4 regions of the Streptomyces sp. NPDC003379 genome follow, and region 3 is predicted to be linked to each of the others. Evidence: riboswitches for the same ligand, from Rfam matches in the RefSeq annotation. Region 3 holds a riboswitch; each other region holds the start of a gene.

Region 1 (3,686 bases), on a different contig from region 3:
ACCGGCCTGTTCCTCGGCGCGGGCAAGGCCATTCACAAGGCCGGCCCCAGCCTCATCCTGGCGTACGCCATCGCGGGCCTCGTCATCTTCTTCATCATGCGGGCGCTCGGCGAGCTCCTCATGTACCGCGCCGTGTCGGGCTCCTTCGCGGAGTACGCACGCGAGTTCATGGGCCCGTTCTTCGGATTCGTGACCGGCTGGACGTACTGGCTCTTCTGGGTCGTCACCGGCATCACGGAAGTCACAGCGGCCGCCCAGTACATGCAGTACTGGACACACGACTCATTCCCACAATGGGCGTACGCGCTCGTCTTCACGGTCATCCTGTACGGCGCGAACCTCATCTCCGTGAAGCTCTTCGGTGAGCTGGAGTTCTGGTTCTCGATGGTCAAGGTCACCGCCATCATCGGCATGATCCTGATCTGCGTCGGCATCCTCACCATCGGCTTCTCCGACGCCGGTGACACCGCGACCGTGGCGCACCTGTGGAACCAGGGCGGTTTCTTCCCCAACGGCATCGGCTCCACGCTGATGACCCTCCAGATCGTGATGTTCGCCTTCCTCGCCGTCGAGCTGGTCGGCGTCACCGCGGGCGAGTCCAAGGACCCGAAGACCGTCCTGCCCAAGGCCATCAACACCGTGCCGTGGCGCATCGCCGTCTTCTACGTCGGCGCGCTGATCATGATCCTGTCGGTCGTGCCGTGGACGCACTTCCAGCCCGGCGTCTCACCGTTCGTCGCGGCCTTCGAGAAGATGGGTCTCGGCGTCGGCGCCGCGATCGTGAACTTCGTGGTCCTCACCGCCGCGCTCTCCTCCTGCAACTCCGGCATGTACTCCACCGGCCGCATGCTGCGTGACCTGGCGCTCAACGGCCAGGGCCCGAAGTTCTTCACCAAGCTCACGAAGAACGGCCTGCCGCTGGTCGGCACCACGGCCTCCGCCGCGTTCATGCTGGTCGGCGTCTGGATCAACTACCAGTGGCCGGGCGAGGCGTTCAACTACGTCGTCTCCTTCGCGACCATCTCCGGCATGTGGGCCTGGATCATGATCCTGGCCAGCCAGATCCGCTACCGCCGCATGGCCGACCGCGGCGAGCTGCCGCAGTCCACCTTCAAGGCGCCCGGAGCCCCGTACACCAGCTGGTTCGCGCTGCTCTTCATCGGCATGGTCATCGTGATGATGGGCGTCGACAAGGACGCGCGTGTCTCGCTGTACGCCGCTCCGGTCTGGGCCGCGATCCTCGGGGTCGCCTACCTGATCCTCAAGAGCCGCGACCCGCAGGCCGCCGCGTTCAACAAGCGCAAGTACCCCGCCGCCGTCGCCTCCGACAGCGAGCCGGTCGAGAAGGACTGACACCGGCCCCGCAGGCACCTTCTCGGGGCACCTGTCCAGCATTCGGGCCCGCCCGTACCACATTCCGGTACGGCGCGGGCCCTCTGCTTATCCTGACTGCCATGCTGACCATCACCCAGGCCCTCCACGACCAGATCGTCGCGCACGCGCGCCAGGACCACCCCGACGAGGCATGCGGCGTGGTCGCGGGCCCGGCGGGCACCGGCCGCCCCGAGCGGTTCATCCCCATGCTGAACGCCGCGCGCTCCCCCACCTTCTACGAGTTCGACTCGGGTGACCTGCTCAAGCTCTACCGCGAGATGGACGACCGCGACGAGGAGCCGGTGGTCATCTACCACTCGCACACCGCGACCGAGGCCTACCCCTCCCGCACCGACATCAGCTACGCCAACGAGCCCGGCGCCCACTACGTCCTGGTCTCCACCGCGGACGCCGACGACGCGGGCCCCTTCCAGTTCCGCTCGTACCGCATCGTGGACGGCGAGGTCACCGAGGAAGACGTGCAGGTCGTCGAGGCATACTGACCCCCGACCACCTTCTTAGGGCGGCAGGAGCCAGGAAGCCGGTGCGAACCCGGCACGGTCCCGCCACTGTGACCCCACCCCACGCGGGGGCGGGGGAGTCAGGAACTGACCTGCCGCCCTTCTCCACACCACGCAGGGGACGCGGAAATCCCCTGGAGGAGGCAGCCCCGCCATGTCCCGCCCCATACGCGCCCTCGTCGCGACCACCTTGCTGATCCCGCTCGCCGCATGCTCCGCCTCACCCGGCGACGACTCCGGGAAGCCCGCCGCCAAGGCCGCCGGATTCCCGTACACCGTCACCAACTGCGGCGTGAAGACGACGTACGAGGCACCCCCGAAGCGCGCCGTCACCATGAACCAGCACGTCACCGAGGTGATGCTGGAACTGGGCCTGCGCGACCGCCTCGCCGGAACCGCCTACCTCGACGACAAGGTCCTGCCGAAGTACGAGAAGGCGTACAAGTCCGTCCCCGTGCTCGCCAAGGAGTACCCCTCCTACGAGAAGCTGCTCTCCGCCAACCCCGACTTCGTCTACGGCGGCTACGCCAGCGCCTTCCTCGCGGGCGACGGCCGCAGCCGCTCCGCGCTCGCCAAGTCCGGCATCGACAGCCGCCTCGACATCGAGGGCTGCGCGAAGCGCCCGGTCACGATGGACGACGTGTACCGCGAGGTGCGCGAGGTCGGCTCCACCTTCGGGGTGCGCGAACGCGCCGACACGTGGGTGAGCGGCGCGAAGCGTGAACTGGCCGCCACCGAGAAGAAGTCGAAGGCCGGGAAGCCGGTCCCGGTCTTCGTCTACGACAGCGGCGACAAGACGGCGTTCACGCTGGGCGGCCGGGGCATCGGCAACGACATCGTCGAGCGGGCGGGCGGCCGCAACGTCTTCGCCGACGTGGACAAGTCCTTCGGCGACGCGTCCTGGGAGACGGTCGTCGAGCGCCGGCCCGAGATCATCGTGATCCTCGACTACGGCGCCACGACGGTCGCCCAGAAGAAGCAGCGCCTCCTCGACGACCCGGCCCTGGCAGACGTCCCGGCCATCAAGCACAAGCGCTTCGCGGTGCTGCCGCTGTCGGACGCGGTGACGGGAGTAAGAGCACCCAAGGCGGTGGGAAAGCTGGCGGCACAGCTGTGAGGGGCCAGGAAACAGAGCCCGTCCGGCGCCCGTTCCGGCCCGGGGGAGGCAGGTTTCAGCCCGTCCGGCGTTTGAGGACGAGCCCGAAGGGCGACACACCGAGGTCAAAGGGGCGGCACCTCTTGATCTGCGGAGCCCTCACCGCAGCCCTCGCGGCAGCGACAGTCGCCGGGCTGGCCCTCGGCTCAGTCAGAATCCCCCCGGGCCAGGTCCTGGAGATCCTGAGCGGCAGAGCAGAACCCTCCCCGTTCAGAACCATCGTCCTGGACGTAAGACTCCCCAGAGTCCTACTGGGCGCCACCGTCGGAGCAGGACTGGCAGTCATCGGCACCGTCCTCCAGGCGCTGGTCCGCAACCCCCTCGCCGACCCCTTCCTGCTCGGAGTCTCCTCGGGCGCCTCCGTAGGCGCCGTCTCCGCGATCGTGCTCGGCGGCATCTTCGGCCTCGGCACCGCCCTCACCACCACCGTCACCATCCCCGCCGCCTCCTTCGCGGGCGCGCTGATCTCCCTGGTCCTCGTCTACGCCCTGGCGAGAACCGGCGGCGGGGGATTCGCCACCGGGCGCCTGATCCTCGCGGGCGTCGCCGTCTCGTACATCCTGACCGCGCTGACCAGCCTCATCCTGGTCACCGCGGACAGCGCCGACCACCTCAAGGAAGTCCTGTACTGGACG
Region 2 (3,686 bases), on a different contig from region 3:
GCAGCGGCCCGTTGCGCTCGGCGAGGTCGGCCGAGGCCTCGTAGGCGGCGAGCATGATCCGCTCGGCGATGCGGGTGGAAAGGGCGCGCGCCTCGGGGGAGTCGAAGGGCAGCTTCAACTGGAAGAAGACGTCCTGGAGGCCCATCGCGCCGAGGCCCACCGGGCGCCACTTGGCGTTGGAGCGCCCGGCCTGCTCGGTCGGGTAGAAGTTGATGTCGACGACGCGGTCGAGGAAGGTGACGGCGGTACGGACGGTCTCGTCGAGCCGCTCCCAGTCGATGTCACCGGCGGCGGCGTCCACGAACGCGCCGAGATTGACCGAGCCGAGGTTGCAGACGGCCGTCTCGCCGTCGTCCGTGACCTCCAGGATCTCCGTGCAGAGATTGGAGGAGTGCACGGTGTGGCCCGGCTCCGCCGTCTGGTTGGCGGTGCGGTTGGCGGCGTCCTTGAACGTCATCCAGCCGTTGCCGGTCTGCGCGAGGGTGCGCATCATGCGGCCGTACAGCTCCCGGGCCGGGATGGTCTTCTTCGCGAGCCCGGCGGCCTCCGCCCCGCGGTAGGCGGCGTCGAACTGCTCGCCCCACAGGTCGACGAGGTCGGGCACGTCGGCCGGGGAGAACAGCGACCAGTCCTGGTCGGCGGCGACCCGGCGCATGAACTCGTCCGGGATCCAGTGCGCGAGGTTGAGGTTGTGCGTGCGGCGCGCGTCCTCACCGGTGTTGTCGCGCAGCTCCAGGAACTCCTCGATGTCGGAGTGCCAGGTCTCCAGGTAGACCGCGGCCGCGCCCTTGCGCCGGCCGCCCTGGTTCACGGCGGCGACCGAGGCGTCCAGGGTCTTCAGGAACGGCACGATGCCGTTGGAGTGCCCGTTCGTGCCACGGATCAGCGAGCCACGGGAACGGATGCGGGAGTACGAGAGTCCGATGCCGCCCGCGTGCTTGGAGAGCCGCGCGACCTGGTGGTAGCGGTCGTAGATCGAGTCCAGCTCGTCCAGCGGGGAGTCGAGGAGGTAGCAGGAGGACATCTGCGGGTGGCGGGTGCCGGAGTTGAAGAGCGTCGGCGACGACGGCAGGTAGTCCAGGCGGCTCATCAGGCGGTACAGCGCCGCCACCTCGTCCAGGGCGCGCTCGCTGCCGTCCTCCGCGAGGCCGCTCGCGACGCGCAGCATGAAGTGCTGCGGGGTCTCGATGACCTGCCGGGTGATCGGGTGGCGCAGCAGATAGCGGCTGTGCAGGGTGCGCAGACCGAAGTACTCGAAGCGGAAGTCGGCGCCGTCGGCGAGCGCGGCGTCCACCAGCGCGTCGAGCCGGGCCGCGTGCTCCGTCACGAAGGACGCCGTGCGGTCGGCGATCAGGCCCTCGCGGTGGCCGACCGCGATGGAGTCGGTGAAGGAGCGCACGTCCTGCGTCGCCGCCTCCTCGCGGATGCCGATCGACAGGAGCCTGGCCGCCAGCTTCGAGTACGCCGGGTCCTCGGAGATGAGCCCCGCGGCCGCCTCGGTCGCCAGTTCCCGCAGCTCCGCGGTGATCTCGGCGGCGGCCTTCGCGGACCGGCCCCGCAGCGCGGCGGCGGCGACCCGGCCGGGGTCGGCGTCGGGAAGGTCGGCGGTGAGGTCGGTCAGGGTGCGCAGCAGCGCGGCCCCTGGTCCGTCGGTTCCCTCGGCACCCTGGGTGGTCGGCATCGGCGTCGGCGTCGACGGCACTGACGCGGGTTCGGCAGGCGCGATGGTCACGTGGGGCACTCCCTCGCTCGGCTCTGGGCCAGGGGAGGGAAGGGCACACGGGCGCACCCGGGCAGGGCGGCGTACCGCGTCCACCGGCCCACTCCACGAGGCCCGGACGGTCGGCACCCGGGCCGGACGGCACGGGTGCGCTGTCGACAGGTCCTCGGACTCCGCGTACGCCAAATACGTACACATGCACCGTTGCGGGACAGTTCCGGACTTGCACCGGATTCCCCTGCGGCGACAGCGAGCACGAGCATACATCTTGTGCCGGGTCTCTGAAGCGGGCCCACATCTTGTGTCGGCTCGCAGGGGCGGTGCTTGGAGGAGTGTTGCTTGGAGGGGCGGTGCCCGGAGGGGTGTGCCTAGAGCCTCAGCTCGTACGTCAGCAGCGGTACCGTCTCGATCGGCCTCCAGTCGCGCTCGGGTGTCCGTACGAAGCCGATGCGCTCGTACAGCCGGTGGGCGGCGTGCATCGACGTCTGCGTGGACAGGACGAGCCCGGTGCGGCCCGCGTCCTTGGCGCGCCGCACACACTCGCGTACGAGCGTCTCGCCGGCGCCCCGGCCGCGCGCCTCGGGAGAGACGGCCAGCATCCGTATCTCGGCCTGGTTCTCGCGCGCGATGTCCGCCATCGGCCCGCCGGACGGGACGTAGGTGACGCAGCCGAGTATCCTCCCGTCCGCGGCGGCCACCAGGATGTCGGCGTCGGCCGCGCGCGCCGCCACGTCGCGCAGCACCGCGAGATAGGGGTCCTCGGCCCCGAAGTCCAGGTGCCCGCCGTCGAGATAGGCCTGCGCGGTGAGGGCGCCGAGCGCCTCGTACTCCTCGGGGTGTGCGTGTCTGATCGTGATGTCCATGCCGCGCAGTGTGCAACACGGGTACGACAGAGGGCCGCCGGTTTTTCCGGCGGCCCACGTCGTGACGGGGAGAGGCTCAGTGCCCGGCGCCCGCCGTCGCCTTCGGCAGTTCCTGGACGACGCCGGGGTCGCCCGCGTCCGCGGTGTAGTCCTCGGGGGAGGTCTCGTCGATGCCGTCCGGCGCCTTCAGCGCCCTGAGGACGAAGGTGAGGACCACGGTCACGACGACGTTCAGGACGAACGCGGTGAGGCCGATGTAGCCGATCTCGCCGATGCCCGGGATCGTGTCGGAGGAGCCGCCGAAGTGCTTCTGCGTCGGCGAGGCGACGCCGTACGCGGCCAGCGTGCCGTAGACCATGCCGACCGCCCAGCCCGCGAGCAGCGCCCAGCGGTGGAACCAGCGTGTGAACAGGCCGCCGACCAGCGCGGGCATCGTCTGGAGGATCCAGATGCCGCCGAGCAGCTGGAAGTTGATCGCGACGGTCTTGTCCATGGTGAGGACGAAGGCGAGCGCGCCGACCTTCACCATGAGCGAGACCATCTTGGAGACCTTGGTCTCCTGCGCGGGCGTCGCGTCGGGCTTGATGAAGTCCTTGTAGATGTTCCGGGTGAAGAGGTTCGCGGCCGCGATCGACATGATGGCCGCCGGGACCAGCGCGCCGATGCCGATGGCCGCGAAGGCCACGCCCGTGAACCAGTCCGGGAACATGGTCTCGAAGAGCTGCGGGATCGCCAACTGGCCGTTGTCCACCTTGATCCCGGCCGCGATCGCCATGAAGCCGAGCAGCGCGAGCAGGCCGAGCATCAGCGAGTACAGCGGCAGGATGGTGGTGTTGCGGCGGATCACGTCGCGGCTCTTGGAGGAGAGGGTCGCCGTGATCGAGTGCGGGTACATGAAGAGCGCGAGGGCCGAGCCGAGCGCGAGCGTCGCGTACGTCCACTGCCCGGCCTCGGCGGGCGCGAGGGCGCCGCGCGGCTTGTCGGTCGCCGGGTTGGTCTGCGCGAAGGCGTCACCGGCCTTGGCGAAGATCTCGTCGAAGCCGCCGAGCTTGATCGGTATGTAGATGATCGCGACGATGATGACGAGATAGATCAGGCCGTCC
Region 3 (3,686 bases):
CGCCTGGCGCCCCCCGTGCAGCCTTTCCCCGGGGGACGACCCCCCAGGCCCCCCGAAGAACCCGCGCGCGCTCATCTCGCCCACCGGCTTGCCCATGAGTACGACCTGACTCGACCGGTCGCTGCCCGGCTTGAGCAGTACGGGATTCATCAGGGCGCTCGGCTCGACGCGGGCGGCCTGCGCCTGCATGGCCTGCGCCCGGCCGATTTCGGCGCCCTCGCGGGTGACGAAGGAGTTGAGGGACATGTTCTGCGCCTTGAACGGCGCGACGGCGACGCCCTTGCGGGCCAGCCACCGGCAGATCCCCGCGGTGACGACGCTCTTCCCGGCGTCCGAGGTGGTCCCGGCGACCAGTAGTCCACCACTCATGAGCTTCTTCACGGGGTTCTCCTTGACCGTGACCGACGGAGTACTTCCCGCGCGCCCACCGCGACGCCCAGCGCAAGCCAGCCGACCCGGCGGGAGAGTTTCGCGGCCCGCTCGATGTCCGCGACGTCGACGTCCCGTCCGTCCGCGTTCAGGACGGGCCGGTGCTCGACCCGCCCCGCGTACGAGAGGGTCCCGCCGAGCCGTACGCCGAGGGCGCCCGCGAAGGCGGCCTCGACGGGACCGGCGTTGGGGCTCGGGTGCTTGGCGGCGTCCGCGCGCCAGGCCCGCAGGGCGCCCCGGGGCGAATCCCCGGCCAGCGCCGCGAGGCCCGCCGTGAGCCGCGCTCCGGGCCACCCGAAGACGTCGTCGAGCCGTGCGGAAGCCCACCCGTACCGCCGGTACGTGGGCGACTTGTGCCCGACCATGGCGTCCAGGGTGTTCACGGCGCGGAAGGCGACAAGCCCGGGCACTCCGCCGACGGCGCCCCACACCAGCGCCCCGACCACCGCGTCCGAGGTGTTCTCGGCGACGGACTCGACGACGGCCCGCGCGATCCCGTCGGCGTCCAGCGCCTGCGGGTCCCGTCCGCACAGATGCGGCAGCCGCTCCCTGGCCACCTCGATGTCCCCGGCTTCGAGCGCGCCGCCGATGGCCCGCGCCTCCCGCCCGAGCGAGGTCCCGCCGACGACGGCCCAGGTGGCGGCGGCGGTCAGCGCGATGGACGCGGTGGGGCAGCGGCGTACAAGTCGGGAGGCGAGCGCGGCGGCACCCGCCGCGCCCCCGGCGCACACCACGGCGTGCAGCGCGCCCCACCCGCGGTGGTCCCGCCACAGCACCCGCTCGACGGCACCCGCCGCACGCCCGAACGCGGCGACCGGATGGCCCCGGCGGGGATCGCCGAGCAGCAGGTCACCGAGGAGGCCGGCGGCGGCGCCGTACGCGAAGTCGCGATCGGCACTCATGGGCTCAGCCGACCGCTGTGCCGAGGAGGGAGCTGACGCTCGGGAACTGGTCCGGCAGTGGGCGGCCGCGCATGGCGATATGTCCTCACTCAGGGTGTCCGCGCCCTGGTTCGACGTGATCGGCGGCGAGAGTTCCTGGCTGACGGGAGCGTCGGGGACGGTTTCCCGGTGACAGTGGCGGGACCGCGCCGGATTCGCACCGGCTTCCTCTTCTGCCGCCGTAGTTGGCCCCGGAAGTCCACCACGCCCCGCGAACGCCCGTCAACTCGCCGTTGACCTGCGGCGGGAGAGTGTGCGGAGCCCCACAGCAGAGCCTCACAGCGGGGCCCCGGACATGACGGTGGGGTGCGGGACGCGCACGCACGTCCCGCACCCCACCCGAAGCTTCTGCCGTCAGGCGACGATCAGATAGATGCCGTACGCCACGGCCGCCGCGCACAGCGCGAAGCAGGCGTACGCGCCGGTGCGCGCCATGGCCGCGGAGCCGCCGCCCGAGGCGGACGCCGTCTCCTGCTTGGAGAGACCGACGACGCCAAGGGTGAACAGGCCCACGAGAGCCACCGTCACGGCGAGGCTGACTCCGAAGACGGAACCGAGAGCTGCCCAGTCGATGTTCATGCTGATGTGTCCTTAAACCGTCGCGGGCCTGGCGGGGTCCGCCATGGCGCCGGTCGTGGTCGTGGTCGGGGCCGAGATGGTGGCCCTGACCGGGTCGTCGGAGGAGGCGTCCGCGGCGGCCATCGCGCCCGTCGGGGGCGGCGTGACGGCGGCGATCGCGGTGGTCACGACGCCCGCGGGCTCGACGTCCGCGGTGGTGCCGTCGTGGCGGATCTCGTCGTCGGTGACGTTGGTGTGGTCGACGGCGTTGCGCCGCGAGAGCACCCAGATGACCGCCGAGCCCGCGATGAGCAGCGCGGCGGTGACCGCGACGCCCCAGGGGCCCTGCTTGGTGAGGAACTCGGCGCCCGCACCGACCAGGCCGGCGGCCGGCAGGGTCAGGCCCCACGCGATGAACATGCGGCTCGCGGTCGACCAGCGGACCACGCCGCCCTTGCGGCCGAGGCCCGCGCCCATCACGGCGCCGGAGCAGGACTGGGTGGTGGAGAGCGAGAAGCCCAGGTGCGAGGAGGCAAGGATGACCGTCGCGGCGCTGGTCTGGGCGGCGAAGCCCTGCTGCGGCTGGAGGTCGGTGAGGCCCTTGCCCATGGTGCGGATGATGCGCCAGCCGCCGAGGTACGTGCCGAGCGCGATGGCGACACCGGCCGAGACGATGACCCACATCGGGGGGTTCGAGCCGGGGTTCAGGACGCCGCCGGTGACCAGGGCGAGCGTGATGATGCCCATGGTCTTCTGCGCGTCGTTCGTGCCGTGGGCCAGCGAGACGAGGCCCGCGGACGCGATCTGGCCCGCGCGGTAGCCCTTGGCCGTCGCCCTGGTGTCGGTGTTGCGGCCGATGCGGTACGTCAGTCGCGTGGCCACCATCGCGGCGAGACCCGCCACGAGGGGCGCGGCGAGGGCCGGGATCAGGATCTTGGTGACGACGGTGCCGCCGTTGATCGAGGACCAGCCCATCGACATGACCGCGGCGCCGATGAGGCCGCCGAAGAGCGCGTGGGAGGAGCTGGAGGGCAGGCCCACCAGCCAGGTCAGCAGATTCCAGAGGATCGCGCCGACGAGCGCGGCGAAGATGACCTCGGTCTTGAGGCCGTCCTCGTTGACGATGCCGCCGGAGATCGTCTTGGCGACTTCGACGGAGAGGAAGGCGCCGACGAGGTTGAGCACGGCGGACATGGCCACCGCCGTCTTGGGCTTGAGAGCGCCGGTCGAGATGGTCGTCGCCATCGCGTTGGCAGTGTCGTGGAAACCGTTCGTGAAATCGAACACGAGAGCGGTAACGATCACGATCCCGAGGAGAAGCGTGATGTGTTCCATTTACCCAGGCTTCTGTTGGACGTCAGTGGCATGTGGAACGTAGGCAACCTGGGTGAACGGAAAGTGAACTGGATCGGGCATCACGGTGACCCGAAGCGGAGTCTCGTCGATCCGTATCGATCAGGTGTCTGGTCAGGATCGTACGGATTGGCGGCGCACGGCCGTAAATCCGGGCGGAGTGTCGCCTTCCGCCACCCTTCGGCCCCCCTCTCCGCGCACTGATCCGACCGGCCGCCGGACCGCCCAGGAGATACTTGTCACCCGGCGGAGCCCGCGGGAAGCGGAAGCGGAAGCCGCCCCTCGCCTCTCGTCCCTCGCCCCTCGCCCCTCGCCCCTCGATCCTCGGCCACGCCTACAGCGCCGCGCGCCCGGCTGGCAGGATCGGCCCATGACGGAGCAGGAGCAGGGGCAGGGCGCCGGGCG
Region 4 (3,686 bases), on a different contig from region 3:
GATGTGGTCGCCGCGCAGGTGCTTCGCCGCGATCGAGCGGGCGATGGAGCGGCCGTGCCGGGCCGAGTGGTAGGCGACCACGTCGGCGGCGGCGATGACCTCGACGGCGCGCACGGTCATCAGGGAGGGGTCGCCGGGTCCGAGCCCGACTCCGTACAGCCGTCCTCGCGCGTTGCTCTCGGTGTTCACTCCGCCTCGCTAGCGATCGCGTTGATCGCGGCAGCGGCCATGGCGCTGCCGCCACGGCGGCCGCGTACGACCAGGTACTCCAGGCCGGCGTGGTGTGCGGCGAGCGCGTCCTTGGACTCGGCGGCGCCGACGAAGCCGACCGGGATGCCGAGGACGGCGGCCGGGCGCGGGGCGCCCTCCTCGATCATCTCCAGGAGGCGGAAGAGCGCGGTGGGGGCGTTGCCGATGGCGACGACGGAGCCTTCGAGGCGGTCGCGCCACAGCTCCATGGCGGCGGCGCTGCGGGTGGTGCCGAGCTTCGCCGCGAGGTCCGGGACCGACGGGTCGGTGAGGGTGCAGATCACGTCGTTGCCGGCGGGGAGCCGCTTGCGTGTGACGCCGCTGGCGACCATGTTCGCGTCGCAGAGGATCGGCGCGCCGTCGCGCAGCGCCTTGCGGGCGTCGGCCACCACGCGCGGGCTGAAGGCGAGATCGCGGACGAGGTCGACCATCCCGCAGGCGTGGATCATCCGCACCGCGACCTGGCTGACGTCGGCGGGCAGACCGGCGAGGTCCGCCTCCGCGCGGATGGTGGCAAAGGACTCGCGGTAGATCGCCGCGCCGTCCTTCTCGTAGTCGAACACTGTGCTCTCGCTCATCTCGTGGCCGTTGCTGTCATGATTACGGATGTCGTCGTACGTTCGTACGTGCTGTCGTCACCGTCTCGGTCAAGGTGGCGCCGCTCACGGGCGCCGCCGTGCCGCCGGTACGCACCGTCACCTCGTACCGCCCCTCCCCGGTCGCGAGTACGTCCACCCAGTCGCCGCGCGGATGCCCGCACCGCCGCTCGCAGCCGGACCAGTGGACGGGCAGGCCCCCGGCGCCGGGGACGGCGTCGGCGCGGACGTCGGCGAGGGACTTGCCGCAGCCGGGCCGCCCGGCGCAGGCGCCGACGCCGAGCCAGGGCGATGCGGGGTCGGTGAGGTAGCCGACGTCGGCCAGCGCACGCAGCCGTTCACGCGCCGCCCCCTCGTCGGCGAAGCCCGGGATGACGAAGCCGCGCCAGGGGGTGACCCGGATCTCCCCGCCGGGCGCGGGGAGCAGCGCACGCCACTGCGCGGCGCTCACCCGGCCGAGGGAGGCGCTCACCACGACGGCGTGCCCGACGACACCGGGAGCGGGCGGGGCGCTGCGCACGGGCGGCGCGGATGCGGGCACGACCGTCGAACCGTCGGTCGAAGCGGGGTCAGTCGGCGAGGCGCCCGGCGGCACCGGCACAGCCTCCGCGGCGCCCGGCGGCACCGGCACCCCCGCCAAGCCCGCCCTCGCGAGCGCTCCCGTCAGGTCCACGCTCTGCCCCTCGGGCAGTTCCGTTACCCGCCAGGCGCCGTTGCCCGCCTCGCGGGCCGCGGTGAGGAAGGCGTCGGCCGCGGCGAGGGCGGCGCGCGGGGCGGCGGGGCCCGGCAGGCGCTGGGTCCCGTCCCCGACGCGTACCAGCACCGTGCCGCCCGATTCTGCGATCAAGGTCACATCGCCGCCGAGCCCGGCCACGTCCCCGCGCCCGTCGTCCAGGACGAACAGGAAGCGGCCGGAAAGTGCTGTCGTCCACTCCTCGGCGCACAGGAGCCGGTCCAGCTCACGGGCCCACAACTGCACGTCGGCGTGGCCGAGTCGGTCGAGTCCTGCCAGCGGGGAGGCCACCACGTTCCGGACGCGTTCATGGCGTGCGGAGGGCAGCAGGCCCGCGTCCTGGAGCAGCGCGGCGAGCGCCCCGCCGCAGTCGTCGCCGAGGCCGCGCAGCTCGACGTTGCCGCGTGAGGTGACGCTGAGATTCCCGTCCGCGAAGCGCTCCGCCGCGTCGGCCAGCGCCGCCGCCTGACGGGACGTCAGCAGCCCTGCGGGCAGGCGGAGTCGGGCCAGCGCGCCGTCGTCGGCGCGGTGCAGGCGGAGGGCTCCGGGGCAGGCGTCACCCCGGTCGCGCATCCGCTCACGTATGGGGGGTTCGCCCTGTTTTGTGGAGGTTGCTCGGGTGGGCGGCATGGCGGCGAGCATACCCACGCCGATCCGCCGGGTCGCCTCCCGAGGCGGGCCGTCCCGGCAGGCGGCCGCCCCACCGGAGGTGGGCAGGACTTACTATGCAGGCGGCGGGCCGCCAGGTCCGTCGACGCCAGCGACGGCGTGGGTCCACCAGGACCCTGGGGAGGAAGGCCGGTGCGAATCCGGCGCGGTCCCGCCACTGTGAGCCCCACCGACGTGGGGTGAGCCAGGAACTCCTGCCGTCCATACGACCACCCGGGGCGCGGACACCCCGAGGAAGGCCTGCGCCCGCATGCTTCTGCTGCTGTCGACCTCCGACACCGATCTGCTCAGCGCCCGCGCGGCGGGAGGGCCGGTCGACTACCGGTTCGCCAACCCCTCCCGCCTGGACCTCACCGAGCTGCCCTCGCTCCTCGACGGCGCCGACCTCGTCGTCGTACGCCTCCTCGGCGGCGTCCGCGCCTGGCAGGACGGCCTGGACCAGCTCACCGCCAGCGGCCTGCCGGTGGTCGTGCTCACCGGTGAACAGGCGCCCGACGCCCAGCTCATGGCCTCCTCGACCGTGCCGATCGGCATCGCCGCCGAGGCGCACGCCTACCTCGCGCACGGCGGCCCCGCGAACCTGGAGCAGCTCGCCCGCTTCCTCTCCGACACCGTGCTCCTCACCGGCCACGGCTTCGACCCGCCGGCGCCCGCCCCGTCCTGGGGCCCGCTGGAGCGCACCGCTCGCGCGGTCGAGGGCCCGACCATCGCGGTGCTCTACTACCGCGCCCACCACATGAGCGGCAACACCGCCTTCGTGGACGCCCTGTGCGGCGCCATCGAGGACGCGGGCGCCCGCCCGATGCCGCTGTACGTGGCCTCGCTGCGCGCCCCCGAGCCGGAGCTGATCGACGAGCTGCGCGCCGCCGACGCCATCGTCACCACCGTCCTCGCCGCCGGTGGCACCAAGCCCGCCGAGGCCTCCGCGGGCGGCGACGACGAGTCGTGGGACGCGGGCGCGCTGACCGGCCTCGACGTGCCGATCCTCCAGGCGCTCTGCCTGACCGGGTCGCGTTCGGCCTGGGAGGAGAACGACGAGGGCGTCTCGCCGCTGGACGCCGCGAGCCAGATCGCGGTGCCGGAGTTCGACGGCCGGCTCATCACCGTGCCGTTCTCGTTCAAGGAGATCGACGAGGACGGGCTCCCCGCGTACGTCGCGGACGCCGAGCGCGCGGCCCGGGTCGCCGGTATCGCCGTACGCCACGCGCGCCTGAGGCACATCCCGGCCGCCGACAAGCGCCTGGCCCTCGTCCTCTCCGCGTACCCGACCAAGCACTCGCGGATCGGCAACGCGGTCGGCCTGGACACCCCCGCGTCCGCCGTCGCGCTGCTGCGCAGGCTGCGCGTCGAGGGCTACGACTTCGGTCCCGAGGCCGACATCCCCGGCCTCGTCTCCGGTGACGGCGACGAACTCATCCGCGCGCTGATCGACGCGGGCG

What was found. Region 3 has a riboswitch for cobalamin ahead of ACWDVB_RS28570 (cobalamin biosynthesis protein). Riboswitches for the same ligand answer to the same signal wherever they lie in the genome.
Region 1: linked by a shared signal. The riboswitch ahead of ACWDVB_RS03290 (ABC transporter substrate-binding protein) and the one ahead of ACWDVB_RS28570 (cobalamin biosynthesis protein) in region 3 are both predicted to bind cobalamin.
Region 2: linked by a shared signal. The riboswitch ahead of ACWDVB_RS10965 (ribonucleoside-diphosphate reductase subunit alpha) and the one ahead of ACWDVB_RS28570 (cobalamin biosynthesis protein) in region 3 are both predicted to bind cobalamin.
Region 4: linked by a shared signal. The riboswitch ahead of cobN (cobaltochelatase subunit CobN) and the one ahead of ACWDVB_RS28570 (cobalamin biosynthesis protein) in region 3 are both predicted to bind cobalamin.

What each region holds. Positions count from the first base shown of each region.
Region 1 is NZ_JBSFRK010000002.1:161,235-164,920, reverse strand. It holds gene ACWDVB_RS03300 (amino acid permease) at 1-1,353, shown strand, start outside; gene ACWDVB_RS03295 (Mov34/MPN/PAD-1 family protein) at 1,455-1,877, shown strand; cobalamin riboswitch at 1,886-2,005, shown strand; gene ACWDVB_RS03290 (ABC transporter substrate-binding protein) at 2,050-3,012, shown strand; gene ACWDVB_RS03285 (FecCD family ABC transporter permease) at 3,135-3,686, shown strand, end outside.
Region 2 is NZ_JBSFRK010000009.1:100,143-103,828, forward strand. It holds gene ACWDVB_RS10965 (ribonucleoside-diphosphate reductase subunit alpha) at 1-1,732, opposite strand, end outside; cobalamin riboswitch at 1,861-1,983, opposite strand; gene ACWDVB_RS10970 (GNAT family N-acetyltransferase) at 2,089-2,583, opposite strand; gene mctP (monocarboxylate uptake permease MctP) at 2,660-3,686, opposite strand, start outside.
Region 3 is NZ_JBSFRK010000034.1:43,745-47,430, reverse strand. It holds gene ACWDVB_RS28575 (cobyric acid synthase) at 1-369, opposite strand, end outside; gene ACWDVB_RS28570 (cobalamin biosynthesis protein) at 378-1,331, opposite strand; cobalamin riboswitch at 1,439-1,589, opposite strand; gene ACWDVB_RS28565 (hypothetical protein) at 1,725-1,949, opposite strand; gene ACWDVB_RS28560 (anion permease) at 1,962-3,263, opposite strand; gene ACWDVB_RS28555 (class II aldolase/adducin family protein) at 3,652-3,686, shown strand, end outside.
Region 4 is NZ_JBSFRK010000001.1:333,537-337,222, forward strand. It holds gene cobJ (precorrin-3B C(17)-methyltransferase) at 1-120, opposite strand, end outside; gene ACWDVB_RS01435 (precorrin-8X methylmutase) at 186-812, opposite strand; gene ACWDVB_RS01440 (cobalamin biosynthesis protein CobG) at 850-2,220, opposite strand; cobalamin riboswitch at 2,332-2,457, shown strand; gene cobN (cobaltochelatase subunit CobN) at 2,498-3,686, shown strand, end outside.